3 regions of the Planococcus sp. VCh962 genome follow, and region 3 is predicted to be linked to each of the others. Evidence: a T-box and tRNA genes for the amino acid it is inferred to sense, from the RefSeq annotation. Region 3 holds a T-box; the other regions hold tRNA genes.
What was found. The T-box of region 3 lies ahead of leuS (leucine--tRNA ligase). A T-box ahead of a tRNA ligase gene usually reads a tRNA of that ligase, here a tRNA-Leu.
Positions count from the first base shown of each region.

Region 1: it has a tRNA-Leu gene. The T-box ahead of leuS (leucine--tRNA ligase) is inferred to sense a tRNA for this amino acid. The anticodon was not compared.
Region 2: it has a tRNA-Leu gene. The T-box ahead of leuS (leucine--tRNA ligase) is inferred to sense a tRNA for this amino acid. The anticodon was not compared.

Region 1 covers NZ_JBYLHS010000002.1:126,856-136,934, forward strand. The annotation lists gene AC3AQ9_RS08115 (DsbA family oxidoreductase) at 1-202, shown strand, start outside; gene AC3AQ9_RS08120 (sugar transferase) at 547-1,200, opposite strand; gene AC3AQ9_RS08125 (GNAT family N-acetyltransferase) at 1,429-2,418, shown strand; gene AC3AQ9_RS08130 (hypothetical protein) at 2,711-2,968, opposite strand; gene AC3AQ9_RS08135 (TcaA 3rd/4th domain-containing protein) at 3,469-4,899, opposite strand; gene AC3AQ9_RS08140 (zinc ribbon domain-containing protein) at 5,056-5,568, shown strand; gene AC3AQ9_RS08145 (zinc ribbon domain-containing protein) at 5,558-7,129, shown strand; tRNA gene AC3AQ9_RS08150 (tRNA-Leu) at 7,277-7,360, opposite strand; gene AC3AQ9_RS08155 (tyrosine-protein phosphatase) at 7,654-8,421, opposite strand; gene AC3AQ9_RS08160 (LCP family glycopolymer transferase) at 9,021-9,938, shown strand.
Region 2 covers NZ_JBYLHS010000007.1:202,247-212,325, forward strand. The annotation lists gene AC3AQ9_RS16950 (AAA family ATPase) at 1-332, shown strand, start outside; gene solA (N-methyl-L-tryptophan oxidase) at 431-1,582, opposite strand; gene AC3AQ9_RS16960 (VOC family protein) at 1,669-2,049, opposite strand; gene AC3AQ9_RS16965 (cation-transporting P-type ATPase) at 2,124-4,787, opposite strand; gene AC3AQ9_RS16970 (hypothetical protein) at 5,251-5,784, shown strand; tRNA gene AC3AQ9_RS16975 (tRNA-Leu) at 6,063-6,146, opposite strand; gene AC3AQ9_RS16980 (inorganic phosphate transporter) at 6,257-7,255, opposite strand; gene AC3AQ9_RS16985 (DUF47 domain-containing protein) at 7,271-7,888, opposite strand; gene AC3AQ9_RS16990 (metal-dependent hydrolase family protein) at 8,061-9,305, opposite strand; tRNA gene AC3AQ9_RS16995 (tRNA-Leu) at 9,483-9,566, opposite strand; tRNA gene AC3AQ9_RS17000 (tRNA-Cys) at 9,576-9,649, opposite strand; tRNA gene AC3AQ9_RS17005 (tRNA-Gly) at 9,659-9,733, opposite strand; tRNA gene AC3AQ9_RS17010 (tRNA-Gln) at 9,739-9,810, opposite strand; tRNA gene AC3AQ9_RS17015 (tRNA-His) at 9,820-9,895, opposite strand; tRNA gene AC3AQ9_RS17020 (tRNA-His) at 9,939-10,014, opposite strand; tRNA gene AC3AQ9_RS17025 (tRNA-Trp) at 10,036-10,079, opposite strand, start outside.
Region 3 covers NZ_JBYLHS010000001.1:1,442,924-1,453,002, forward strand. The annotation lists gene AC3AQ9_RS07290 (BaiN/RdsA family NAD(P)/FAD-dependent oxidoreductase) at 1-945, shown strand, start outside; gene leuS (leucine--tRNA ligase) at 1,332-3,743, opposite strand; T-box leader at 3,784-3,989, opposite strand; gene AC3AQ9_RS07300 (3-oxoacid CoA-transferase subunit B) at 4,035-4,688, opposite strand; gene AC3AQ9_RS07305 (CoA transferase subunit A) at 4,706-5,398, opposite strand; gene AC3AQ9_RS07310 (MDR family MFS transporter) at 5,539-6,732, opposite strand; gene mnmL (tRNA modification radical SAM protein MnmL/YtqA) at 6,889-7,842, shown strand; gene mnmM (tRNA 5-(aminomethyl)-2-thiouridylate-methyltransferase MnmM) at 7,839-8,402, shown strand; partial or broken gene AC3AQ9_RS07325 (DUF4386 domain-containing protein) at 8,567-9,319, opposite strand; gene sstT (serine/threonine transporter SstT) at 9,750-10,079, opposite strand, start outside.

The DNA of each region.
Region 1 (10,079 bases), on a different contig from region 3:
AACTGTCGCCAATATGCTGGCAAGCGATGAGATGGCGGATGCCGTTCGTGCAGACCAGCAGGAAGCACAGCGCTATGGGGTGACGGGTGTACCGTATTACCTGATCAATAATAAATACGCATTGACCGGCGCCCAGCCGACCGAACTGTTTGTTCGGGCATTGACGCAAGTGATTGCTGAGGATGAGGGCACTGAAGCTTAACTCGTTAAACAGAAGTTTCTTTAATGAGAAAAATACCAAAGACCACCTTCGAAATCTCATGATTTCATTGAAGGTGGTCTTTGGTCTCTTTCCTAGCATTCACTGGCCTCATGATGCCGTACCCCATCTCCAGAAATGCCTGAATGACCGATTCACAAATATAGGCCGGCAGAAGAGCGGACCGCCTTTTCGGCCGGATATTCTGCAGCAGGAAAGTGATCGCTCCCCTACCTGAAGTTGTAAAGAAGAGAATTTCATATTTACTCAGGTAATCCGGCAATTCCGCCAACGTGTTTTAAGGCAGTCCATCGAGCCAACACTCCTGCCTATTTCCCATTATCCCTCTACATTTCGTAAGACCCCGAAACCTTTTTTCTGTGTGTATCAAAATCATCAGACCCATCTGCTCTGCGCTCACCTATGTCACTTCTTTTGAGTGTCAGGAAAATCGTCTTAAAAATGATCGAGAGGTCTGTTTTAAAGCTGATGTTTTGGACATAGTGGATATCATAATAAAACCGTTGTTCCCACGTCACCGAATTACGTCCGTTTACCTGAGCCAGACCTGATAAACCCGGCCGGACCGAATGCCTCTCTTTTTCCTCTTCCGTGTAATAAGGCAAATATTCTTTTACAAGCGGCCTCGGCCCAATGAGGGACATGTCGCCTTTTAAAATATTCAACAGCTCGGGAAGCTCATCCAGTGAACTGGCTCTTAAAAACCGGCCAAACCGCGTCAACCGAATGCTGTCCGCTAATAGATTCCCTTCGGCATCCGTCTCGTTCGTCATCGACCGGAATTTGTAAATTTCGAAGATCTCTTCATTCAACCCGGCTCGCTCCTGCTTGAACAAAACAGGACTACCGAGTTTCGTCCGCACTAGAAGCGCCACGACCAACAGCACAGGACTGAGCACAACGATCGCGACCAGTGAAAGCGCAATATCCATCGGCCTCTTCAAAAACCTTCTATATAAATTGCCTTTAGCCTTCCCCATCCATGCTTCCCCCCTCTTCCATGTATTCAGCTTTCAGAATAACGAAGATAGGTTAAAAGGAAGTTAAATAGTATGCTAATGAAGGCATTTATTCCAATAAATAGTTTTCTGAATAGTCTATTAAATAGTTCGTAAGTATGATATAATTTCTTGGAATTGCTTAATATGTATATTTACATAAGGGTGAAACGATTTTAAAAAATGGTTAGCGGAAGGAGAAGTGAAACTATGAAGAATCTGCCGGATATTTATTTCCTGTCGGAATGGGGGGAATGCTTTGCAAGGAAAGAACAGGGCGGTGAGATGCGGATATTCGAACTGAAACATGACTTGGGACATGTCTATTATCAGTTTATCCTTCGCCCGATTCCGATCAATCTGGGAGGAGAAACGTATTACGATATCATCACGCCATATGGCTTCAGCGGCCCCATTGTCCTTGAAAGTGTCCCTGAAAAGGTCCAGGAACTGCAAGCCGTGTTCGATCAAGCGTTTCAGCAATACTGTGATGACAATAAAATCGTGTCGGAATATATCCGTTTTAGTCCGTGGGTGAAAAATCTGGAGAATTTCCAGGAAATATATGACATGCAGAACCAAAGGACGACCATATATATCGACTTGACAGGCGACGATTTTTTCATGGAGGAATTTTCGTCTTCCTCAAGAAGGCAAGTGCGCCGGGCCCAGAAGAACAATGTGGAAATTGAATTCGATTTTGATGGTTCGACGATCGGAGAATTTCATCGCTTGTATGAAATAACGGCGAAAAAACGGGATATGGACGATTACTATCTGTTTTCGAAAGAGTTTCTGGAAAACTCATTCGAACAGCTGGCCGGGAACCTGTTTCTCATCAACGCCAAACACGAAGGCACCTACATTTCATCCTGCATGGTGATCCATCACGGAGAAAATATCCATTATCATTTAATGGCGAACGATCCTGAATATTTCCATCTGGCAGCAAACAGCTTAGTCATTTATGAAGCGTGCAATTGGGGAGTCGCGAACAAGAAGAAAAAGTTTCATCTTGGTGGTGCCGGCGGGGATGAACAGTTGGGCAGATTCAAGCGGAATTTCACGAAAACAGAACCCCTCGATTTTTTTGCCGGAAAAAAAGTGAGGAATGAAGCGGTTTATGAGAAATTAGTCCAATATAAGAGGGACAACGGGGGTATAGATAAAGTCAAATTCTTCCCGTTGTATAGGGGATGAGTTGAACACGGAGGAAAATGTGCGTGTTATGGAGATGGAGCCGCCGGTGAAGTAGACGGGCGGCTTTTGTGTTTCCGTTTCTTCCATAAGTTCCCCTTAGGTTCGGCACAATTATGATTATTCAGCAGGCTAAGACATAAAAAAACACATGAAGAATCCGCTCCATTATTGAATTTGCCGGATTTTCCTATACGATTTCGGTATTACCAGAATTGTGTCTGACACAGGGGCGTGATTTCAATTCAATTTCAAAAAGAGTGCCATATAGACACTCCTCTTTCCAGATTAACATTTATTTCATCAATTTAACGTATACACCAGTGCTGCCATCTTCTCTGACTTCTTCCGAAAAGCTCATCGTTGGATAATTCTTCTGCAATTCTTCGTTTGGTTCCTGGAAGATCACCACTAAAGGACGCAAAGCGATGTGCTGGTCAATTTCAGCAAGCTCTTTCATAATCCCCGATTCATTGGCTTCGAAGTAGTTTTTCACTTCTTTCAACTCATCCGGACTCAATAGTTCTTCAATAGCTTGTGTATTTAACTCCATCGTATACCCCTTTCTCCACATAAATTAATGCATTCACCATTAAAGAATCCTTCTGCTTTCTTATTCCCTCGTCAGGTATAAAAAATGCATTCTTTTTGACTTAAAATTTTGGATGGAGAAAAGGGATATAAACTAAATTGATGATGATACGACTCTGGACTAATCACCGTTAAAGGAGACGGATCAAAACGAGCGGATCGATGAAGAAAAATAATCGTATGTCCTATATGGTGTAATATTAAAAAACATAAAAACAAATAAGTGCCACAATAACCTCCTGATTACAGTTTAGAACTAAAAAGTTAATTGGATTTAAAAATTTTATCCAATTAGTATACTTATGCTTCTTCAAAATCGATAAAGCTTGAATTTTTGCTGACGTCTAGGGGAACAATCAGTAAAATTCGTGAAATATAAAAGCCACCTCCTGAAATCTTTTGATTCCGTAGGAGATGGCTTTTTCCTGATTCAATTAAATGAACTCATCTGCTTCAGTATTATTACATGGGTACTTTTTCAGAAGTAAGCTGGTCGATTTCTTGAATATAGTACTGGTCATTTTTGTTTGTCACCGTATACGCTTTGGTTTTGTTGTATCTTAGGCGATCTTCAGACGAATCAAAATAGAACATTTCTGCTGTCGTCACTACGAATGTAGTTTCATCTATTACTTTGAAGTCTGTAATAGTGTTAGATTGAAAATTGTAGAAATAATAAGTATCCATTGTATAATGGCGATTGATATCAGCTAAGTAATCTTCCTGGATTTTGCTTCCGGTAGGAAAATAATCCTCTATATAAGAGAAATCTGCATAGTTCAAAGCCGATTCAAATGCCATTCTAAAGCTATCCACATAAGCGGACACACTATATTCATGCTCTTCTTCCAACAACTGCTTTTTATGCTCTTCTATTTCCTGGGTCCGTGCAGCTGCTATTTTTTCCTGAATATGAGCAAATTGAACATGGACCGTATCTGATTCCACTTTCGTTGACACGCCTTTTACTTTTTCACCTTTGTCATTTTCCGTTTCCGCTGTCACTTCTACTGTACCATTTAACGGAAGAGGTCCGATTGATTTCAAGTCGCCTACAGCCTTTTTAGTCGATTTTCCATTTACCCATAAGATAGCTTCCGGCACATCGGAAGTGACGTTTACAACGCTTGCTTCTATATCCGGGCTATAGCTGTACCTGTTTTTGCTGTCTCCAGTTACATCAATTGATCCTTTCTGGGCGATATCCCCATACTCACTAGCCACTGTCGCGCTCCATTGATATTCACCTGGCAAGAAATTACCGACTTCGATGACTTCTCCTTTATCCCCTTTTACCGTTTTTTCTGCTAATGTAACCGTCATCCCGTCAAAGGGTATTTCCATCTCTACTACAGTAGGTTGAATCAAAAAGCTAACTTCTTGATACAGTCCTAAAATTACTGGTTTCTTAGTAATGGAGATCAATTTATTGCCTTCCGAGTCTAAAATTATATTCGACAGTCCATCCTCCTTTAAACGGGCTGCTTCTGATTTCATTTGGTCCCGGATGTCCTCCCAGCCTTCTTCTTCCATAAATGAATAAAAGCCAGCTGCATTTTCCGTTGTTTTTTCAGGTACTTCAAAATAGCTTAGGAACTTCGATTCTTCTCCTGAAATATAGGAATGATTCATTTCTGCAAGTTTTTTGGATACGTCATATTTAGATTTTAGAAATAGGTGCGTACCGATCAGGCCAATCAAGAGGACTGCAATTGAAATCAGCATCGCGACTTTTCCTTTTTTTCGCCTAGAAGAAATTACAGATTGCGTCTTTTTGCCTTCTTCGCTGTTAGGTTTTTCCCCTTCTTTTTCCAAGATAAGCGGTTGGCCGCAGCCTACACAAAATTTTTCATTTCCTTTTCTTTCCGCCCCGCACTTTGAACAATTTTTCATTTGGTTCCCTCACTCTTTTTTAACTAAATATAACATAAATATGGTTATTTAAGAACATTATAATATTATTTATAATAATTCAATAGTTCTATTAAAATCGTTTTAATGATATTATTTAACTACTTAATAACCAATCTTTTTACTGGAGGAATTTTAATGAGCGAATTTCAAAACAAAGTAGGTGGAGGCTTGAACATGATTCAAGGTTCTTTGCAACAAGGGAAACAAAAACTTCAAACAGCCCAGGAAATCAGCCAAATTGAACAAACATTAAGCGGCTTGCGCCAAAGGCGCCAAGAACTCATCGTCTCACTTGGGAACAAAGTTCATAAGAAAGTACGGTTATACGAATTGACCGACAGCGAGTTTTCCGGAATTTCAGCTGATATCGAGGCCTTAGACAAAAAGATATACCACCAAGCCAAGGCTGCTGCGGATTTGAAAGCGACGAACGAAAATATGTATATTTGCACTTCTTGCAACTCTGAAGTCATGCCTTCCGATAGGTTCTGCGGCTCGTGCGGAACGCCCGTCATCCTGCCGGAAACCATTGAAGAAGCTTTGAAAACTTGCAAGCAATGCGAAGAGGACATTCCAAACTCCGCTTCATTTTGCCCGTGCTGCGGCCACGTAGCTGTAGCCGAAAAGGTGGCTTCTGATGTTTTGTAAAGAATGTGGAACCAAACACCCAAGCTTTATCAACTATTGCCCCAACGATGGGCAGGAACTAACGGCCTCTCTACCTTTTGCTGTCGGCCACAAAAACACAGGGTTCTGTGGAGACTGTGGAAGTTCCATATCTGCTTCAGCACAATACTGCCAATCGTGCGGTGAATCTCACCATGTGTTAAAAACCGGCACTGTAAAAAAAGTGGAACCATCCATGATAACCAAGAAAAATCTCAGCCCTTCAAAGCTTATGATTGAACCATTTTCTACAAAAACCTTCACTTCCATTTTAGTTGCTTTAGGCATTTCCATCGTATTGATGATGGTTGCTGCATTTCTTTTGAAAACAGAAGTAGAAACGGCATTAATTGAAAGCGCGGATGGCGAACTTACTAGAGGCCAACTTCATTCGATTGAAAATTATTTAAGCAATGAGTTAGAAAGTGAATATGACATTAACCTTGAGTTGCCGAATATCTACAATATTTTCACTTACATTTCTTTTATGCATGGAATAGATTTTGAATTGACCGGGGAAGTCCAAGAAGACGATAGTGACTTTTTCCAATACGGGGTTGAAGTGGATGCCCAAAACTTTTCCGCTCCTCTTTTAATGATAACTTTCGTATTGCTGGCGTTAAGCGGAATTGCTCTTGGCTACTTGATAAAAAGAAATCGCCTTCAGATGTGGCAAGCCATTGCGGGTTTTAGCTTGTTATATGGAATCTTCATTGCTGTTTCTTCCTTTGTCGCCAGTTTCAGCTACACCAACAGCATAAACAGTTCGTATGCCAATATTTCCTTAAGTTTTGCCGGGAAGTTCCCGATTATCGAATCTTTCTTTTCCGGCTTAATATTGGCCGCTGCGATTTCGGGTTCTGCCGCATTAATGGCCGTATATGGCAAACAGACCATTCACTTTTTGCAGACAAAAGCCTCCTATGTTCAATACTTGTCTTTTGGTCTGCTGATCATTCTAGGTGGCCTATTCACCATGGCTGTCATTACATTTATAGCTCTCAGCACTTCACCTGCAGCTGATATAATCTTTGAAACCTTTGAATTGAGCAGCATCGCTTTGTTCGGATCATTCAGCATATGGATTTGGGATTTAGCCCACCTGCTGCCGATTAATTTGACCATGAGCGAAGTCGGAGAAACTGAATCTTACACCTTCCATCTGCTTGAATCGTTATCGGATAACCAAAGTGAAATTGTCGGCCTGTTTTTCATCAGCGAAGCATTTCCATTATGGGTAAACTTAAGTTTCCTGCTGCCGGCTGCATTGCTTATTGGTGCGGGATACATGCTTTATCATACGCACCAGTCAAAGCTTGTCGAGACATTGAAATTTAGCGCACTATACGGATTTTTCATGGTTGTTGTCAAACTATTCACCAGCTTGAAATTCTCCATGAATTCATCAAGTTTTGATGACCTTGATGAATTTGTAAGTGCGCGCATACACACAGATTTGCTTACGGTCTTTCTTATATCCGCTATTTATGCCCTTGTCTTTTTCAATGTAGGCGGATTTCTGAAGCGCTATTTAAGCGAATAACGCTGCAGGCGCCATTTTCCAAAATCCCATTAACTGATGGAACAACGAAAAAACCGTTTCAAGACAAGGAAACTTCCCTTGCTTGAAACGGCTTTTTGCTATTGAAGCGGTTCTGGCCAATTCAACTCCAACGGTTTGATTCAAGAATGCGGACGAAGGGAGTCGAACCCTCACGGTGTCTCCACCACTAGACCCTGAACCTAGCGCGTCTGCCAATTCCGCCACATCCGCATGGTAAGCTTATTAATCACTTTCTTGCCATTATTATGCCTTTGATGTCCCTTAAAAATCAAGCTGTAATAAATCGAACACATAAAAAAGCTCGGCTTAAAGTGCTTGCCTCCCTGGAACGCTTCTTATTTCGAAACTTTTTCTTTGATGGTATTTTTAAATTCATTGCTTTTTCTTTATAATCGTCTTTATTTTCTTCCTAATGGGCTTTGCCCATTTCAATCGATTTGTCTTTCAGTCCATTCAGCTTATCCATAAATGCCAAATTGAGTGTCCTTTCACATCCCCCGGTTTCACTTAAATATTTTCCACCAATTAGTTTTTGGTATATCTTGCGGCTCCAATATATTTAAATTCTCGTTTATTAAAATGCGTTCGTTATTTTCAAGCATGAAGTCGACCACTTCATGCCGGTTTTTCTTCGCTAAATAATTAAGCCCTTCATTAAATAGAAAAGTTCTGGTTTCCAAGTTGTGGACATCTGAACCGTAAACATGGATTAAGTTGGCATCGAGCAACGTCATCGCTGTCCGTTGAATCGCTTTGCCAAAACTTCCCGCTATCGATCCGGCCGTCACTTGGGCTACAGCACCGTGAAGCACTAGGTTCTGAAGCCGTTCGGGTTTCTCGATGATTCCCTGGTTGCGTTCTGCATGTGCAATTATGGGCACATAGCCTTTTTCAATCATCTGCTGGATGATTGCCACGGTATAAGCCGGAACCCCGGAAGATGGCAATTCCAGCAGGACGTACTGAGATTCGGCAAGCGTCAACGCTTCACCTGCTTCTAGACGGTCTATCAGTTTCTCCGACAGGCGGCATTCCTGTCCGCTGTATATTTTAATCGGCAAGTTTTGTTCTGCTGCATACGCTCTCGTCATTTCCAGCTGTTTTTTCAAAGCCGTTACATCTGTTTTAAAATTCGGATGAAAAGCATGCGGCGTTGCGATAATGCCGCTGATCTGCTCTTGTACCGCTTTCTCCAGAAGCCTTTTTGTATCTTCCATTGTTTCTGCGCCGTCATCCAATCCGGCCAGGATATGGGAATGCGTATCAATCATTGGACTACCTCCTCTTGCTTAATAAAAAATGAACCATTTATACTGAAGATCCTATAGTTTAATTTTTTCTAGCAAAGAATAAAAATTGCATATGCCTTGCCAATAAAATATTTGGATGCCGCAATTGATATGGAATGAAACATTAATTTAGAAACGCTCCTGCTTATTCTTACCTTTAAGTCAATTTATAGTTTTTTAAATTTTACAATAATTAATTTTAGTATAGCATCTTTCATTTGTTAATATTTCTTAATCTAAATAAATTATAAGAGAAAAGAAATTATATGGTATATTATGTTTAGAAAATTCCTGGTGGATAAACCTCTTGTAAACGGAAGGTAGCCAGGCACGAAATGAAGAAGTCTTCTCAATTATGAATAAAGTATTTCGTTACTTTACAACGGCATTTTTTCACAAAACCAGAAATTTCTTTGGAAGAATTTGCATTACTGTATGTTTTTGCGTATATTAATCTTTGGCCTTTCTAGCCAAGATGACTGACGCTGAATGGATCATTGGCTAAATAGAAGAAAGCAATTCAAATACAATGCAGGCTAATTTTAATCAACTATTTTATTGCCGGATGACGGAGGAAAATAATGAGCAGAGTAAAACAAAAAGCTAAGAAGAAAAAACGGACTTGGATTTTTGGAATCTTAGCCCTAATTTTAATAGGAGTCGGAATTTATATCTTCACAATATACAGCAGCTTTTCAAGTGCGCTTGATAAAATTCATAGCCCCCTAGATCGGGAAAAATCAGATTTGCGGGATGAAGAAGTAGCGTTGAGTGATCAAGTCCCATTTTCTGTGCTGCTGCTTGGAGTCGATGAGCGCGAAGATGACCGGGGCCGCTCCGATACAATGGTGGTCCTGACTGTAAATCCTGAAGATAAGTCCACAAAAATGGTATCCATTCCCCGGGACACGTATACAGAAATTGTTGGGCGCGGCACAATGGACAAAATCAACCACGCTTATGCATTTGGCGGCATCGAAATGTCCCTGGCGACCACCGAAAATTTGCTTGATGTTCCGATTGACTATGTCGTTCAGGTAAATATGGAAGGCTTTAAAGATATAGTCGACGCAGTTGGCGGTGTTAACGTTGACAATGCATTGGCATTTGATAATTTCGAAGCCGGCAATATCCATTTGGATGGCGACGATGCTTTATCTTATGTCCGGATGAGAAAGCAGGATCCACGCGGTGATTTCGGCCGCCAAGACCGCCAAAAGCAAGTGCTGCAAGGCATCATGAATGAAGGTGCTTCTGTAAATAGTCTGGTCAATTATCAAGATATCTTCACGGCTCTCGGCAAGAATATCCGAACGAATATGTCGTTTGATGAAATGGTCGCTGTACAGAAGAATTACCGGGATGCAGTCGGTACCGTTGACCAATTTATCGTAGATGATGGGCATGGTGAAACGATAAACGGCGTTTGGTATTACATAATGGACGACGCTGAACTGGAAGAAATTCAAACAATGCTTAAAGAACATTTGAATATGTAAAAGCAGAAAAAGGAAAGCCTTCGATTTTAGAAGGCTTTCCTTTTGGTTAGGGGATTTAAGCTGGTGCTTCGCAAATGGTTCTTTTACTGCAATTTCAACATTCTGTCATTGAAATAAAGTTTTTACATGAAAATAAAGACT
Region 2 (10,079 bases), on a different contig from region 3:
AAGTCCAGCTCGAAATCCAAGACCCCCAAGAACGGGAAATTTTGTCTTGGGTTGCACTGCTTCATGATATCGGTAAGCCTTATGTCCGAAAACGATTGCCAATTGAAAAGGATAATTTTTACGGCCACGGCCATGTCTCGATGTACCTGTCCTATCCCATTCTTTCTTCCCTCCAATACGCAGAACCGTTCATTTTTGATGTACTTCTGCTAATTGATGAACATAGAGAAGCATCAGCGATGAAGCGCGGGAAAATAAAGCGCAGAATCGGGAAAGAAAATTTCGGACGGCTCCAGTTTCTACTGGAAAAGATGAAAGATCCAGTAGAATAAAACCGCAATACAGGATAATAGTATACATTCTATTGGCTTAACTTCTTTGCTTGCAGGTGTATTGAATGCATTTCTAAAATACGGCTGATGAAAAAGGATCAATTCCTGGGTGGTTTATTAATTGAAAATCTTTTAATAGCGAAAGGGCTAATATCGAGTGTAGATTGACGTTTTTCTGTTGCCAACTCACTTAGAATTTCCCCAACGGCACTGCTGAATTTAAATCCATGGCCCGAAAATCCACAGGCAAGAACGATATGTTCATAATCAGGATGTTGATCAATAATGAAATCCTGATCTGGAGTGTTTGTATAAGTACACGGCTTACCGGAATGATGTTGGCCAACCTTAGGCATATACCGCTTTGCAAAACGGCTGACATCCTCTTTGTCTTGTTTATAAGTTCCAAATGCTTCCGGAGGTTTGCGCATATCTCGTGGACGTCCACCATCATGCCTGCCGATTTTAACACCTGTTCTGTTAATGCTTGGAAAACCGTAATACATCTCTGAAGGCAGTTCAACAGTAAAAGCAGGAAAACGATTGGCAGGATAAATGTTTTCATCTGTTTCAAACCAGGAAAAAGTAGTTCTTAGCTCTTGCAAAGGCAATTCTAAACCAATCAATGAAAGCAGCTTTCTGGCTGCAGCACCTGGTGTGACAATTAGTGAATCTGCTGTAAAACTTTCATCTGCTGCTGCCACCTGGACATGGTCATCAAAAATGGAAATGGAAGTGACAGGGGTATTAACTTTTAGGACAGCACCGTGTTTTAATGCCCCTGTTTTAAATGCTCTAATGCAGTTTTCACTCATCAATACACCTGAATCCAATTCATGGCAGCCTATATAGCCTTCAGGTATTTGGAAGCCTTCCCACTTTTGGTTGATTTCCTCTGCTGTTAATTGCTCAACATTCAATGAATATCTTTCTGCACTCTTGAGAACGTTTTGAATAAAAATGGAATTTGGTTGTGCAATATTAATGACTCCCGTTTTTATAAATAGTTCTTCATCTGACAGTTCTTGAAGCTCATTCCACAAGGTCTGTGCCCGCAGAGCCATCTCCACATAGCTTTCTCCTTCCCCATAAGCATGTCGAATGATACGAGTGCTTCCATGATGAGAGCCTTCTGTATGTGGCGGATCATACGAATCGAGCAATAATACCCACTTTCCCTTTTTTGCTAAATAATAGCCCGCTGCCATGCCCATTGAGCCAGCGCCTACAATAATTACGTCATAATTCATACAATGACCTCCTGCAATTAATTTCTTCTATAATATAAGACATACGAATAAAGAGATATCCTTTCAAAATGAATCCCAGTGAATACTTAATTATAATTAGAAATTTCGATAAGATTTCCGTCAGGATCTCTAAGGTAGACGGATGAAATCGAAGCCGTTGCTCCCGTCCTTTTAACTGGGCCTTCTTCGATTTTGACGTGGCAATCTTTTAAATGCTGAATAACTTTGGGGAGAGGAATATCCGTTATAAAACAAAGATCGGCACTTCCAGGCAAAGGAGTCTTAGCTTTCGGCTCAAATTCATTTCCAGCTTCATGCAAATTGATTTTCTGATTTCCAAACTTCAATGCCTTTCTATTATCCCCGAATGCATTGATTTCCATTCCCAAAACCCGATGGTAAAACTTACATGTATCTTCAATGCTCGTTACAGTTAAGACCAAATGATCGAGCCGGTTGATTTTCATGTCCCGTATCCCCTTTCGCTTGTTCTTCACCAGTTATTATTACTTTAATTTACGTCGTTCAGATACTTCAGTTCTTATGATGATGCCGTAAAAAATTTGCGGACTACCCATTTTTCCAGTTCTACAATAACAAACACACTACTACCAATAATCAGAGGCCATGTCCAATGTTCTACTGTAAGTGTTGCGGTTCCCAATAAAACATTCATAAAAGGAACGTAAGTGACTGCTAACTGCACAGCGATTAAAATGCCGGATACCAAAAAAGCGGCTTTATTCGAAAAGAAATCCCGGTTTAATGCAAACCCTTTTTCGTTTCTACAATTAAATAAATACAGCAACTGAGAAATCACCAATGCTTGCAGCGCCATTGTATGCAGGATGGCTGTATCATAGTTCTCATCCCTTACTTCCGCCAGCATAAATAATATCCCTCCGCAGATCACGACAGAAACAAAGGCGATACGAAAAAGGTAATAACGGCTCAATAGCTTCGTGTCCGGCTTTCGGGGCGGCCTTTTCATAGCACCGGGCTCCAGTTTTTCAAAAGCGAGCGCCATGGAAATCGTGACAGCTGAAATCATATTGACCCATAAGATCTGCACGGGAGTCAATGGCATCACTGTTCCGAACAAGATACTGACAAAAATTAAAAAGCCTTCCGCCATATTGGTCGGCAAGATAAACAAAATCGTCTTTTTCAAGTTATCGTAAACACGCCTGCCTTCTTTGACCGCTTTGACAATCGTATTAAAATTATCATCCACCAGAACCATCTCTGCTGCCTCTTTTGATACTTCCGTCCCTTTGATGCCCATCGCCACACCAATATCGGCCCTTTTTAAAGCCGGTGCATCGTTTACTCCATCTCCAGTCATCGCACAAATACGCCCAGCAGCTTGAAGGGCTCGAACCAATTGAAATTTGTTGTCCGGGCTGGTCCGAGCAAAAATATCGTATTTCAATGCAGCCTCAGCCAATTCCTCTTCCCCCATCCGGTCCAAGTCTTTGCCTTCTAATGCAAGGCCATTTCCGCCGATGCCCATTTTAGCGCCTATTGCCATTGCTGTATCTTTATGGTCGCCCGTAATCATTTTGACCCGGATCCCCGCTTTTTTACATTGCTGGATAGAGTCGATGACTTCTTCGCGCGGCGGATCAATAATTCCTGCCAGGCCGATTATTTCAAATCCGGTATCCATGTCGGCGTGGCTAATGCTCTTGACAGAAAAATCAACCGGTTTTACAGCAGCTGCTATTAACCGTTCTCCTTTTTTCGCATGTTCCTGTATTTTCTTTTGCCAGCTCATCCATCGTTCAGTTCCTGCTTCTAATTCTGCCATGTTAAAGATTTGTTCAGGAGCTCCTTTCGCAAAAATGATTTTCCCCCCATTCACCTCTACGAGTGAAGCCATGTACTTATACGACGAATCAAATGGAACTTTAGATAAACTTTTCAGTTTATCGACCCTTTCATCCGCTTTTTCTGCCAAAGTGATGAGACAACCTTCCGTAGCATCCCCACTGATAACCCAGTGGCCTTGCTCATTGCATGTTAAATCTGCTTCATTGACTGTTTTAACGCAAGCTAAGAACTGCTTTAATGCTGGAAACTCTGCAAGACGAGCTTCTTGATGATTCATTAAAATGGTGCCTTCCGGAGAATAACCTGTGCCCGTCACTACAAATTCTTCGTCCTCCAGTAAAATCGATGTGACGGTCATTTCATTTTTAGTCAGCGTGCCGGTTTTATCAGAACAAATAACCGAGACGGCACCTAAGGTTTCGACGGAAGGCAAACTGCGGACTATCGCATTCTCTCCCGCCATCCTTTGTACACCAATTGCCAGTATGATCGACAGGACTGCTGGCAGCCCTTCGGGAATCGCTGCCACTGTTAAACCGATAATTGACAGCAGCAATTCTGCTGTTCCATAATTATGAAAAATATAACCGATAAAGAACATCACAACTGCACTTATCAAGATAATAGCGGAAATAACTTTACCAAATTCAGAAATCTGTCTAAGTAATGGTGTTTGCAACTGATCCACATCGGAAATAGAGGCATTGATTTTCCCCAATTCCGTGTTATTGCCAATTTCAACTACCATTCCAAGACCTGAACCTGAAGAAATGGAAGTGCCAGCATATATCATGTTTCGCCGGTCAGCCAGAACTGTCTCTTTTGGCAAAGCTTTGCTAATTTTTTCTATCGATTCTGATTCTCCTGTTAAAGACGATTCTTCTACATTCAAGTTGACTGCTTCGAAAATACGAATATCTGCAGGGATTTTATCTCCTGCACTTAAAACAACGATATCCCCTGATACAAGATCAGCAGAACGAATGACCACTCTTGTACCGTTCCGCACCACTGTTGCTTTTAAGGACAGCATTTCCCGTATGCCTTCCAATGCCTTTTCCGCTTTTCTTTCTTGGATAAACCCGATGGTTGCATTGATTACAATGACCAGCAAAATGACTAATGTATCAAGATAATGCCCCAGTAGAATGGTGATAATCGCCGCGCCCATTAAAACGTAAATCAATACATCTTTAAAATGTTTGATAAAGCGCAAAATAGCTGGTTCTTTTTTCGGTTCCGGAAGCACATTCAATCCTGATTCCCTGCTCCTCATTGCAGCTTCTTCTTCTGTCAAACCTTTGTTTTCATCTGTCTGCAACGTTTCGATAACTTCATTCAACGTAAGTTGATGCCAGTTTATTGTTGGCATGGAACCGCCCCTTTCAGCCTTTCCATTTTCTCTAAATGAATTAATTTCCAATCTCTCAAAATTCATCCTGGAACTTATTAAGGTATTCAATACTTTTTACCGCTAACACCTCAGTGATCCAATCAATTAATCTTCATTTTTCATCTCCCTACTGCCTTTTTTTCATCTCTTGATTATTACTTCAACTTCTGCTCATTGCATTCCTTTCAATCCTGTAGATATAACAAGACAATATTCTGTAATTCCTGTTTGCCTTCTTCGTCTTTTTCTTTTATCAGTTCCTTATTTTCGTTTTGACGAAAATAGCAGATCAATAAAAAACATTGCAAAAAGAATAGTCTAAAATATTCTGATTATTCGCAAAATTATATTGCATTTTTAGTTATCAGGTATATAATGAAGGTGAAAAAATAACATTAATTTATTGATACATATATCAAATATTTATCAAGGAGGAAGTACAATGAAAAGGCTTCTTGTCGCCCTCATGGTCGCTTTTCTCAGCCTGTCTGCCATGTCAACGGTCAGTGCACATCCACACCACCACGATGACGATGACGGCGATTACAAGTACAGCGTTCGGAAGGAGTTAGCCATCAGCAAGAGAGCACTTAAGAAGTATCGGGACATTGAAGTCGCACTCGATGAAGGTTTCACTGGATTAAAACCTGGGCACTGTGTACCTAATATGGGCATTCACTTGATGAAACCGAGCCGAGCAGATGATGCAAAACTTCATATCAGAAAACCTGAAATCTTGGTGTATGAACCATTGAAAGACGGAAGCTATAAGCTAGTCGCCGCTGAATGGTATGTACCGGCAGAAGAAACTGATGAAACACCAGTATTATTCAACCAGAAATTCCAAGGGCCAATGGATAACCATGATGGCTCTAAAGGCCAGCACTACGACTTACACGCATGGCTCTTCAAAGAGAATCCAGACGGAATGTTTAAACCGGAGAACAAACGCGTAAGCTGTAAATATGCTAAATAACAGGGTAAGATCCATCACGAAAAAAGCCAGTGCAGAAGTGTAATTTTTCTGCACCGGCTTTTCTGAATGAAGAACTAAAAAATAGTAAATACAGTTTCCATATATCGTCCTTCAGCTATACTTATTCCTATACCCAAAACCATTAAAAGAAGCTTCATTTAGAAACAACACAGGCATAAACAGCTAACTTCTTTTATAAACACAAAAAAGCCCCTGTTCTGAGTATTTCAGAACAGGGGCTTTCTAAAGTCCATCACTTGGCAATGCGATGGAATAGATACCGGCGGTCGGGGTCGAACCGACACTCCCGTGAAGGAACGGGATTTTGAGTCCCGCGCGTCTGCCAATTCCGCCACGCCGGCATGTCAAAAAGGACATTAATAAATATAACATACATGAGTTAAAACGCCAATAGTTTTTCACGATAATATTAATAAAAAGAACTTTGAAATTCAAAGTTCTTTTTATTGTCTTATAGGAAAGGATTAAGAAGGAAGTAAAAAGCAGCAGCCAACAATGCAGAAATCGGCATTGTGATAACCCATGTGATCAGCATCGTTTGTGCCGTTCCCCATTTAACACCTTTAAGCCGGTGGGCAGCTCCTACACCCATAATAGATGAAGAAATGACATGTGTAGTACTGACTGGCAAATGGATGAACGTCGCACCGAAGATAACCGCAGCACCGGTAATATCCGCTGCTACGCCATTAACCGGACGTATTTTCATAATCTTGCCGCCAACTGTTTTAATGATTCTCCAGCCGCCTACTGATGTCCCTAGAGCCATCGCAAGCGCACACACGAACTGTACCCAGAATTGAATGTCATCAGAAGACTGATAACCATTTACAATCAAAGCCATTGTTATGATCCCCATTGCTTTTTGGGCATCATTTGTACCGTGTGAAAAAGATTGCAAAGCCGCAGTCGCGATTTGGACAAAGCGGAAATTCCGATTAGTTCTGGTGAGATTGTGGTTTCTAAACACCACTTTAAAAATGCTGTAGACGATATAACCGGCAACAAACGCTAAAATTGGTGAAAAAATCAATGCTTGAAGAATTTTTAAGAACCCTGCATAATTCAGTGCTGTAAAGCCAGCTGCTGCAATGGCTGCTCCCGCAATAGAGCCAATTAATGCATGGGAAGAACTACTTGGTATGCCATAATACCAAGTAATCAGGTTCCAGACAATTGCAGCCAGCAAGGCTGCAAGAATAATGACTGTCCCGTTATTCAAAGTGAACGGATCCACAATGTCTTTCGTGATTGTTTTAGCAACGCCAGTAAATGCCATAGCTCCTACGAAGTTCATGATAGCAGCCAGTAAAATGGCATGGCGCGGTTTCAGTGCTTTTGTTGAAACCGAAGTAGCGATTGAATTGGCTGTATCATGAAATCCGTTAATGAAGTCAAAGACTACAGCAAAAACGACAATTAATACCGTTAAAAGCAGAACCATATCCATGAGTCATCTTGCTCCTTAAGCGTTTTTCATTATTATTGATTCGAATGTATTAGCTACCTTTTGGCAATGGTCTGCAATTTCTTCTAATTCTTCATATATTTCTTTGTATTGCATGATGCGAATCGGATCTTTTTCCGTTTGGAATAAATGCTTGATGGCGTGGCGTCTAGTGACATCACATTTCGATTCGTAGTCTTTAATTTTTATTGCATGCTCTCTCATTGCAGGCAATTTTTTAGAAGACATCAAATCTACTGCAGTTTCGATTTCGATTGTGCTTAAACGAATCGCTTCAACAAATTCCAGCATAAATTCATCGGCATTAACAATGGAATACATTTCAAACATGGAAGCTGTGTGATCCAAGCCGTCCAAAACATCATCCATATTCATTGCAAGCGACAAGATATCCTCCCGCTCAATCGGTGTAATGAAAGCTTGGTTCAAATCCTGGATAACTGTATGAACGTAATTGTCACCTTTGGTTTCATAATCCTTCATCGTGTTAGAGAAAATTTTCAAGTCGCTGATTTCTCTTAGCTTATAATCTGCAAAATAAGCAGCACTTTCTTTTAAATTCAATGCGATTTCACTTAACAAAACTGCAAACTTATCTTTCTTTTTGAAAGCCATCTTCTTACCTCCGCTATATTCATAAATTAAATTCTGAGCTTTTTTATAATATACTATTTTACATTAATTTCATACTATATTAATATAAATTTACATTGCTGTAACAATACGAAATTATTCGACAACTGAAAAGCTGCTCTGCGATTCCTTAAAAATTTGGCGAGTGAAATTTTTATGGATTTATGTCCTTTTCAATTACTCCATCTTTAATCACGACCACAATATTTTCTGTATTTTCGAGAGATCGAATATCCTCAAGGGGATTGGCTTTTGTAATGATTAAATCCGCTAACTTTCCTGCTTCGACTGTTCCAATTTGATCGTCCCATCCCAGGCATTCCGCTGCCACTTTAGTACTTGCAACAATGGCCTCTATCGGAGACATTCCAATATCACACATTAGGCCAAGCTCTCGCAAATTGGTTCCATGAGCCATTACCCCTGCATCAGTCCCCATTGCAATTTTCACTCCTGCTTTATAGGCTTTTGCTATACTTTCTTTATGGACCTCCACAATATCACGGGCTTTCTCCACCGCGTATTCCGGCATACTTTCATTTAATTTGCTAGCTTCGACAACTGATACTGGAGCCAGTAAAGTCGGCACTAAATATGTTCCTTTATCAAGCATTAGCTGTATTGCTTCATCGTCTAAAAAAATGCCATGTTCAATAGAATGGATGCCTGCACGTACAGCATTCTTTATGCCTTCAGCTCCTTGAGCATGTGCCATCACTTTTATGCCTCGCCGGAATGTCGCTTCTTCTACAATGACTGACAACTCTTCTTGGGAATACTGCGTGTATTCAGGATGATCTGTCGGACTCATCACTCCTCCTGTCGCATGGACTTTAATCACTTCAGCGCCAGCACGGAGCATTTCTCTGACTCTTTGTCTAACTTGTTCAGGACCATCGCAAATTCCATCTGGCATTCCTGGATAGCTTTTAGGGGTAATGTTCAACCCAGACCTCATCCATGAGTCTCCATGTCCTCCAGTAATCGTTAAAGGATTAATGCTTAGCTGCATCCGGGGACCGGCGACCAAACCTTTTTCTACTGCTTGCTTAATCCCGAAATCCGCAAACCCTGCATCACGCACTGTGGTCACACCGGCATTAAGAGTATTTTTCATATAGCCAATTGCCTCATAAAACTTTAAGGCAAACGGGGTATTTAACGTCTCACGTATATCTTTTATCTGCATGGCGATATGCACATGTGTATCAATTATTCCTGGAAGAATAAAACCGCCCCGGGCATCAATTTCCTCTACTGCCGCTTCAGGTACTTCCATTTCTGAAAGTTTCCCTACCGCTTCTATACGGTTGCCTTTTAATAATACTGCTGCTTCAGCAAGCACTGCACTTCCTGTGCCATCTATTAAATACCCGTTTTTAATCAACTTATAAGCCATGATATTCCCTCCACTCAATAAAATTATCTGAATATTAATAACAATAGCATTAATATTAGAAGATTCAAAGTTCTGAGCGGCTTCATTTTTTATTAAAAGAAGGAACAAAAAAACCACCAATTTTGAAATTAATCAAAATTGGTGGTTCATAAAGGACAGGCAGGTCCTTTTAATAGATACCGGCGGTCGGGGTCGAACCGACACTCCCGTGAAGGAACGGGATTTTGAGTCCCGCGCGTCTGCCAATTCCGCCACGCCGGCAAATCATTATGGAGGCGGCAACCGGACTCGAACCGGTGATAAGGGTGTTGCAGACCCATGCCTTACCACTTGGCTATGCCGCCAAACATACTTGGAGCGGAAGACGGGGGTCGAACCCGCGACCTCCACCTTGGCAAGGTGGCGTTCTACCACTGAACTACTTCCGCAAAAGCTGGGGTACCTGGATTCGAACCAGGGCATGACGGGATCAAAACCCGTTGCCTTACCGCTTGGCTATACCCCAATAACATGATGGGGCGGACGAGGGGAATTGAACCCCCGAATGCCGGAATCACAATCCGGTGCGTTAACCACTTCGCCACGACCGCCACATTATTATAAATATATATGTTATTGATGAAAATGAAAACATGGGGCGGACGAGGGGAATTGAACCCCCGAGTGCCGGAATCACAATCCGGTGCGTTAACCACTTCGCCACGACCGCCATAATATAAATTTAAAAAATTGGCAGGGGCAGTAGGAATCGAACCCACATCGGAGGTTTTGGAG
Region 3 (10,079 bases):
GCCCAAGATGTGGCAGATGCCATGTTCCGGGAAATGGACCGGCTGAATGTCAAAGTGCTGCTGGATTCTCCTGTAAAAAAACTATTGATGACTGATGAAAAAGTGACAGGCGTACGCCTCCATTCCGGAGAAGAATTTACGGCGAAAGCCGTTGTCGTTGCAGTCGGTGGAAAAGCGGTGCCTCAAACCGGTTCAACGGGAGACGGGTACCCTTGGGCGGAAAAAGCGGGACATACGGTTACCGACCTGTATCCGACTGAAGTTCCGTTATTGTCGAAAGAGCCATTTATCGTCAGCCGTGAACTGCAAGGCCTCGCCCTCCGTGATGCAGCGGTATCCGTGCTGAATAAAAAAGGCAAAACACTCGTTACGCATCAAATGGACATGCTGTTCACCCACTTCGGCTTGAGCGGCCCAGCGGTGCTCCGCTGCAGCCAGTATGTTGTCAAGGAAATGAAGAAAAACGGCGGGCAGCCTGTGGAAATGCGCATCAATACGCTGCCGGAAGAAAATGCCGAATCTGCATTTCAATTGCTTCATAAAATGATGAAAGACGAGCCGAAAAAAGCGGTGAAAAATGTTTGGAAAAGCATCACACAAGAACGCTGGCTGCTGTTTTTGATGGAACGTGCTGGAATCGATCCACAAGTGGTCGGCGCAGAGCTTGCAAGCGATAAAGTTCGTGCATTTGCCCAGCAATTGACGGCTTTCTCGATGTTCGTCACAGGCACTCAGCCAATTGAAAAAGCATTTGTCACTGGCGGCGGGGTGTCGATTAAAGAAATCGAACCGAAAACTATGGCTTCACGCAAAAAGCCCGGCTTGTACTTCTGTGGGGAGATCTTGGATATCCATGGCTACACCGGTGGCTATAATATCACTTCCGCATTGGTCACTGGAAATGTTGCCGGCAGAAGTGCTGCTGCATTTGCCCATATATCATGATAATGTTTTATTTGCCGCCCTTGATTATGTGGGCGGCTTTCTATTAGGACTGAAATGATGGGAAAAAGATGCTGTTTTTGAAAGCTTATACTTTAAGATTTTATTTATCTGCGCTTAAAATTTTTTATCGTCGTTCCAAATAATTTTTCTTCACTCTCGATAATTCATTTCAGTTCGGCGCATATATTCGGATTCAATATGTCCGGTTACTTGCGGAAAATTTGACTTTACTTGCGGAAAAATAGAAGTCACTTGCGCTTTCACTAAGTTTACTTGCGGTATTTCGAGGTTTACTTGCGATACACCCCAATTTACTTGCTGATAAACAAAAAAGCCTGTCCACTAGCATTCAGCTGGTTCGGACAGGCTTTTTAAATTTCTCTTTATTACGCAATTACAACGTTTACTAATTTCCCTGGAATCGCAATAACTTTACGGATTTGTTTTCCGTCAGCCGCTTTCACAATTTGTTCATTCGCAAGCGCTGCTACTTCCAATTGTTCTTTCGTTGAGTCTTTAGCAATGACAAGTTTTGTGCGGACTTTGCCATTTACTTGAACAACCACTTCGATTTCGTCATCAATCATTTTCGACTCATCGTATTCCGGCCAAGCTGTATAAGTGATCGATTCGGCGTAGCCCAATTTTTCCCATAGCTCTTCAGCAAGGTGTGGAGCAATCGGTGACAAGAGTTTGACAAAACCTTCTACGTATTCTTTCGGTAGCGCCTCTGCTTTATAGCCTTCGTTAATGAAGACCATCATTTGAGAAATAGCCGTATTGAAGCGAAGCCCTTCAAAATCCTCAGTTACTTTCTTAACTGTTTGGTGATAAACTTTTTCCAGTTTGCCATCATTTGCTTCAACCACTTTGCCGCTCAATTGCTCTTCTTCAATCAATAGGCGCCATACACGGTCAAGGAATCGGCGAGCGCCGTCAAGTCCGTTTGTGGACCAGGCGATGGATGCCTCAAGCGGCCCCATGAACATTTCATAAAGGCGAAGCGTATCGGCTCCATGGCTTTCGATGATCTGGTCGGGATTTACCACATTGCCTTTGGATTTCGACATTTTTTCGTTGCCTTCTCCCAAAATCATTCCTTGGTTGAACAATTTCTGGAACGGCTCTTTTGTGGAAACTACACCGATATCGTAAAGCACTTTATGCCAGAAGCGCGCATACAATAAATGAAGAACTGCATGTTCCGCTCCGCCAATATAGACATCAACCGGAAGCCAGTGTTTCAATAGTTCCGGGTCGGCCAATACTTCATCATTTGTCGGATCGATATAGCGCAAATAATACCAGCAGCTGCCTGCCCATTGCGGCATGGTATTGGTTTCGCGTCTCCCTTTCATGCCTGTTTCGGGATGAACCACATTGACCCATTCCTCGATATTGGCAAGCGGGGATTCGCCTGTGCCGCTTGGTTTGATGTCAGTGGTCACTGGAAGCATCAATGGCAAGTCTTTTTCTTCGACCGGTGTCATTGTGCCGTCTTCCCAATGGATGATCGGAATCGGTTCGCCCCAATAACGCTGGCGGCTGAACAGCCAGTCGCGAAGGCGATACGTTATTTTCTTCTCGCCGACGCCATGCTCTTCCAGCCAAGCAATCGCTTTTTCGATCGCTTCTTTTTTGTTCAAGCCGTTCAAGAAGCCAGAGTTGATCAATTCGCCATCGCCTGCATAGGCTTCTGTCGAAATATCCCCTCCTGAAACCACTTCAACAATCGGCAAATCGAATTGCTTCGCGAATTCATAGTCGCGTTCGTCATGCGCAGGAACTGCCATGATGGCACCAGTTCCATAAGTCGCAAGCACATAATCCGCAATCCAGATTGGCATTTTTTCGCCGCTCACCGGGTTTATTGCGTAAGCTCCAGTGAATACGCCACTTTTGGATTTCGCCAAATCTGTGCGTTCCAAATCGCTCTTTGTTTTAACTTCATCAATATATGCTTCAACCGCTTCTTTGTGATCAGGAGTTGTAATTTCTGCAACCAATTTATGTTCTGGCGCCAAAACTGCATATGTTGCACCGAAAATCGTGTCCGGGCGCGTGGTGAAGGCACGGAACGAATGGCCGTTTCCATCTACTTGGAATTCAAGTTCCGCCCCTTCCGATTTTCCGATCCAGTTGCGCTGCATGTCTTTCAAACTTTCAGGCCAGTCAAGCTCGTCCAAATCTTCCAGCAAACGATCCGCATATTCTGTGATGCGCAGCACCCATTGGCGCATCGGACGGCGTTCTACCGGATGGCCGCCGCGTTCAGAAACGCCGTCGACCACTTCTTCATTGGCAAGGACTGTTCCAAGTGCCGGACACCAGTTTACAGCCACTTCATCGACATAAGCCAATCCTTTGTTGTAAAGCTGGATAAAAATCCATTGAGTCCATTTATAATATGAAGGATCCGTTGTATTCACTTCACGGTCCCAGTCATATGAAAATCCAAGTTCCTGGATTTGGCGCTTGAATGTCGCGATATTTTTTGCCGTGAATTCAGCCGGATCATTTCCGGTATCAAGTGCATATTGCTCAGCAGGAAGGCCGAATGCGTCCCATCCCATCGGATGAAGAACGTTATAGCCCTGCATGCGCTTCATGCGGCTCAAGATATCCGTTGCTGTGTATCCTTCAGGATGCCCTACATGAAGGCCGGCACCTGATGGATAAGGGAACATATCCAAAGCATAGAACTTCGGTTTTGAAAAATCCGTCTCCAATTTAAACGTTTTATTTTGTTCCCAATATTTTTGCCATTTCTTTTCAACTATTTTGTGCTTAAATGTCATCTCTATTCCTCCTCAAAATAAAAACTCCCGTCCCTCTTAAATAAGGGACGGGAGTTTCCCGCGGTACCACCCAAATTAGCGGCTGTCCGCTCAACTTGACTCCTTAACGCGGAAAACGGTGTATCTTACTCAATTTCACATACACGGACTCCAAGGTGAGTTCAATTGCTCTAATCGCCTGCTTGCACCAACCGCCGGCTCTCTTGGGAATAGAAACAATTTACTGATCCTCTTCACTGTCATTTACTATTACTATTCATTCTAGCGGAGCCACCGTTTTTTGGCAATACATTAAGAAACTTTCACATTTTCCGTATTTAACGGCGCATCGGTTGAATCGATGATGTCCTGCACGGAGAATCCTTCGAACACTTCTGTCAGCACCAAGCCCGTTTCTGCCACTTCAATTACCGCTCGTTCCGTGATGATTTTATTGACGACGCCTTTTCCGGTCAATGGCAAATCACATTGCTTTTTGATTTTAGGCGATCCGTCTTTTGACACATGATCCATGATGACAATGACTTTTTTAGCGCCATGAACTAAATCCATTGCGCCGCCCATGCCTTTGATCATTTTTCCTGGAATCATCCAGTTTGCCAAGTCACCATTTTCTGCCACTTCCATGCCGCCGAGAATTGCAACATCGATATGCCCGCCACGGATCATCGCAAACGATTCAGCGCTTGTAAAAAAGGCAGAACCCGGAATCGTGGTAACTGTTTCTTTGCCTGCGTTGATTAGATCCGGATCGACTTCATCTTCTGTCGGATAAGGGCCGATGCCAAGCAATCCGTTCTCAGATTGAAGCACGACGCTTTTATTATCTGAAATGAAATTCGCAACCAGTGTTGGCATGCCGATGCCCAAATTGACGTAATCGCCGTCTTTGATTTCTTTTTCGGCACGTCTTGCAATTCGTTCTCTCACTAAGTTTTTATCCACTGAGTTCCCGTCCTTTCTTATACAGATCGAGTCGTTAACCGTTCAATTCGCTTTTCCTGTTTTGCCTGCAGCAAGCCTTGTACATAGATACTTGGCGTTTGGACATGGTTCGGATCGATTTCACCGATTTCCACGATTTCTTCCACTTCGGCAATGGTGATTTTCCCTGCTGCAGCAGCCAGCGGATTAAAGTTTTGAGCCGTTTTGTTATAAACCAGATTGCCCATCTTGTCGGCTTTGGCAGCACGCACCAATGCAAAATCAGCTTTCAAAGCATGTTCCAGCACGTATTCTTTGCCGTCGAATTCCCGGATTTCTTTGCCTTCTGCAACGGTCGTCCCGACCCCTGCCGGAGTAAAGAATGCGGGAATGCCAGCTCCGCCCGCACGCATTTTTTCTGCAAGCGTCCCTTGAGGCGTCAGTTCCACTTCAATTTCACCGGACAGCACCTGGCGTTCAAATTCTTTATTCTCACCCACATAAGAACCGATCATCTTTTTGATCTGTTTATTTTTAAGCAACAGCCCCAGACCCCATTCATCCACGCCGCAGTTATTCGAAATAACGGTAAGGTCTGTCACTCCTTTGTCCACGAGCGCTAAGATCAATTGTTCCGGAATTCCAACCAAACCGAACCCGCCCACCATAATCGTGGCGCCGTCCTGTATTTGTTCAACTGCTTCTTGAGCAGAACCATAAATCGGTTTCATTTAAAGTGGCCTCCATTCCATTTTGCAGAATATTATTTAAATAAAGCGCTTTCTTTATAATTTAACCAAACTCTCCCATAAAACGCAATATGAAGAGAGCCGAAAGACGGAGTTCCCTCTATCTTTCGGCTCGGGATAACTCAATTCAAGTTTTCCTGCAGACTCTGTTCCTGTGCTTGCTTTAATGGGCGGTCGTATAGCAAAGATGTCACGATGGCCACCGCCACCAATAAAGTCACCAGTATAAATAATGCCGGCATGCCATATAAATCGACCATCACGCCGCCAATCAGAGGTCCAACCATACGCCCTCCTGTGGCAACGCTATTGACAATTCCTTGATAGAAGCCTTCACGGCCTTTTGGCGCCAACTGATCGGCCAGCGCCGGAACTGCGGGCCAAACAAACATTTCTCCAATTGTTAATATCACCATTGCGGCAATAAACATTGAAAAATCCTGTGCGAACGCCACGACGATATACGAAACCATCATGATCAGGATACCGATCACCAATTGGCTTTTGATATTATCTTCAATTTTTTTCATGATTGGCCGAATAAACGGCTGGCCAGCCACAATCAAGAAGCCGTTCAATGACCATAAAAAGCTATATTGCGTTAGCGTAATGCCAATTTCCTGTGTATAAGCGGAAATGGTCGACTGCCATTGCACATAACCGATCCAACATAGAAAATACCCGATGGAGACAATCAACAATGCATAAAAAGGTGCGCGATTGCGTATTTTCTTTCCTTCATTGAATACAGAAGTATGTGCTGAAGGAGAAATCGACATCGATTTAAATCCAAATAATGCGATAAAGAAAAACAGGACGTACATTGCCAAATTTGCGGCGAATATGTAATCAAAGCTATAGGCAGCTAAAAAACCGGCCATTGCCGGTCCGATTGCCACGCCCACATTCTGGGCCAAGTAAATGGCATTAAAAGCTTTTCTCCCGCCTTCCGGCCAAACTGTCCCGACCATGGCATACATGCTTGGAAAGACAATTCCTCCACTAAAACCAATAATCGTATAAAAGATGACAAACGGCAAAAATTCATGCCATATGGTAAGCCCTGCCAAAGCCAGGATAGTTACAATAATTCCGCTGATGATGGACTTATAGCCACCAAATCTATCAAAAATTGCTCCGCCAAGCAAATTTCCGATTACGGCAGCTCCTGCGTTTGCCATTAAAACGAGTCCGGCGATCGACAAAGATTTCCCTAAATGATCATATATATATATTGCAGTTAAAGGCCATAAAAACGAATTTCCCGTTACGTTGACGAGCATTCCGATGATTAATAGCCAGACGCGTTTTGGCACCGCACTCCCTCCTTTTTTCCAATTCCAAAAGATATTGTATTCCTTTTAATTCCTTCCCACAAGAAAAATATTTCGACTCCCGTAAAATCAGATTTTTCAGGCGTTGTCGCCTCTTTTCGGGGCATGATACAATACTTTTCAGAGGAGTTGTTTGTAATGGAAATCACCTTGCCTTTTGCATCAGATGGAAAACGCTATTATACCTGGAACCGCCATTTGCGGGACCACTTCGGCTCGAAAGTGATGAAGATTGCACTCGATGCCGGCTTTGACTGCCCGAACCGTGATGGCACCGTCGCTTTTGGCGGCTGTACGTTCTGCAGTGTTGCCGGATCCGGTGATTTTGCCGGTGACAGGGTCGATTCGATTGCCGTCCAGTTTGAAAAGATTAAAACAAAAATGCATCGCAAATGGAAAGACGGCAAGTACATGGCGTATTTTCAAGCCTATACCAATACCCATGCGCCGCTCTCGGTCATAAAAGAAAAATTCGAAGCGGCGCTCGCACAGGAAAATGTTGTCGGGCTTAGTATTGCGACTCGCCCCGACTGCCTGCCCGATGATGTCGTTGAATATTTGGCGGAGCTGAATGAACGCACATACCTTTGGGTGGAACTTGGTTTGCAGACCGTCCATGAACGGACGACATTGCTTGTCAACCGGGCACATGATTTCGATACGTATGTCGAAGGAGTAACCAAACTCCGCAAGCACGGAATCCGTGTCTGCACACATATCATCAACGGCTTGCCGCTTGAAGACCGCGGCATGATGATGGAAACTGCCCGGGAAGTCGCTAAATTGGATGTCCAGGGAATCAAAATCCATTTGCTTCACTTGCTGAAAGGGACGCCGATGGTGAAACAATACGAAAAAGGGATGGTTGAATTTTTGGGCAAGCAAGAGTACATTCAGCTTGTTGCCGACCAACTTGAAGTCCTGCCGCCGAGAATGGTCGTCCAGCGCATTACAGGAGACGGACCGATTGATTTGATGATTGGACCGATGTGGAGCGCCAATAAATGGGATGTGCTGAATGGCATTGACGCAGAATTGGAAGCACGCAATAGCTGGCAAGGAAAATTTTATACGGAGCGTGTTGAAGCATGACGCTGCAGCGAGTACTGCCTTTTACAAAAAGTTTATTGGAACAAACGGTCCGTCCGGGAGATACAGTCATTGACGCGACTGCCGGAAATGGACACGATACACATTTTCTTGCGGGGTTGACCGGTGAAAGAGGTCAGGTTTTCGCTTTTGATATCCAGCAAGAGGCAATCGATGCTACTCGAAAACGCACGGAAGAATTTACGCATATCGAATTGATTCATGACAGCCATGCCAAAATCAGCGAGTATGTGTCCGCCCCTATTTCAGCAGCTGTCTTCAATCTCGGCTATCTGCCAAAAGGCGACCACAGCATCATCACGAAAGCCCAAAGCACTTTGGCGGCAATGGAGCAATGTTTAAGCCTTTTGGAAGAACAGGGGCTGCTGCTTGTCGTCATTTACAGCGGCCACGACGGCGGCAGTGAAGAACGGGATGCCGTCATGGAATTTGTCCGAAGTCTGCCGCAAGTTTCATTTGATGTTTTGAAATACGAATTTATCAACCAGCGCCATTCGCCGCCATTTTTGGTGGCGATCGAGAAAAAGCAAAAGAAGAAATAAAAGAAGAGCAGTCGGCTTTTAATTAAGCCAGCTGCTCTCTTTTGTGTTTTTAAATCTGCGTACTGATGGATAGAATTGAATTTCTGAAAAGTCCTGATATGTTAACTGCTTCCCTTACATTAGTATTTCAAATTAAGGTCTACGTGTTTTATGGTCACCGGCTTTCATGGATTCACTCCTTCTTCATAGTTAGCTTTCGTCGGCTCCATTTCTGATATTTTCTTTCCTTTTGCCAATAGCCATATGGCTAATGCTAGTTCCCCTATTATTCCAAGAAAGAATGGCACCAGAACAAATATAGTTTCGTATTCGAGGTAGTTGGCAACCAATAACAAGGCAAAGTTATCGAACAGATAGCCTAGACCTGCCAGCATCACCAATATTCCAATGATTTTGGACATGAACGCTGATTTAAAAACCAAATATCCGAGAAGGAGTAAATGAAAGCCCAAAAAAACGAGTCCGATGAATCCGCCATGATAAATAGCATCCATTAAGAATATCACCTGTGCATGGAATTGGTTTGTTTCCAGCACCTCCAAGTAGATTTCTTGCTGAATCAACTGCAACAAACTTAAAAAATTAAAAATAGATGCTGCTAAAGTTGCGGTGTAGATCAACCTAAACAATGCCGCCAGCAAGGCAAGGCTCTTATCTACCTGTCTTAGTAAAATATAAAGTGCCTAAGTTACGACTACCTCCAAAATAATAACGAGGCTAAAAACTGCAATTCCTAAACGGAATAACAAGTCATTCGCAGTAATGCTAGTTACAGTTGCTGCTGCATCTCCTGGTATAAACAAGCTTCCGAACACGAACATATTGAGAATTAAGGTGGTTAGAATTACTATCAGCAATCCAAGTCCAGCGACTCTTGCATAAAAAAGATGTGATTTTTCGGCAATAATGCTTGTCATTTTGATCTCTCCAATTTTTTTGAATTCAACAATTGACAAAGCAATATAAAACAGTTGTTTTATGCACCGATGTTTTTAACACCCCATATAATGCCACTAAACTTTAAAACTTCCATGACTTCTGGTAATAAGGAATATAAAGTTTTTGGATTTATGAAATCTTCGACTCACCTTCCTAATAAACAGAATTTTCTGAAACCTTTTAATTTAACACTATACCTAAAAGGTATAATTGGCAATATTAATTAACTTTTTTTCTTAAACAACTACGACTGTTCGTAAAGATGCCCAATCACTTTGCGGACATGCGCCGTTTCTCAAATGCTATCGCGAAGATAACCTAAAAAAGCAAAAAATAAGAAGGTAGCCAGCTTGATCCCAAGCTGGCTGCCCTCTTTGATTTTCATTTAATTTTGATTGCTAAATTAGTTCAACTCTCCACCAAATCTTTGGAAGATTTATTGATGTCAAATGCTTGATTGATCTTCACTGCTTCACCTTCATTTAAACGCTTCTTATAGTCAGCTGTCGCAGTGAAAAGGACGTCTGTTGACGAGTTAAGCGCAGTTTCAAATGAATCCTGCAGTACCCCGATGACGAAACCTACACCTACGACTTGCATAGCTACATCCGCAGGAATTCCAAATAAGCTACATGCTAATGGAATCAGCAAAAGGGAACCTCCTGCAACGCCAGAAGCGCCACAAGCACATATAGCTGCCAACACACTCAGGATAATAGCAGTTGGAATGTCCACTTG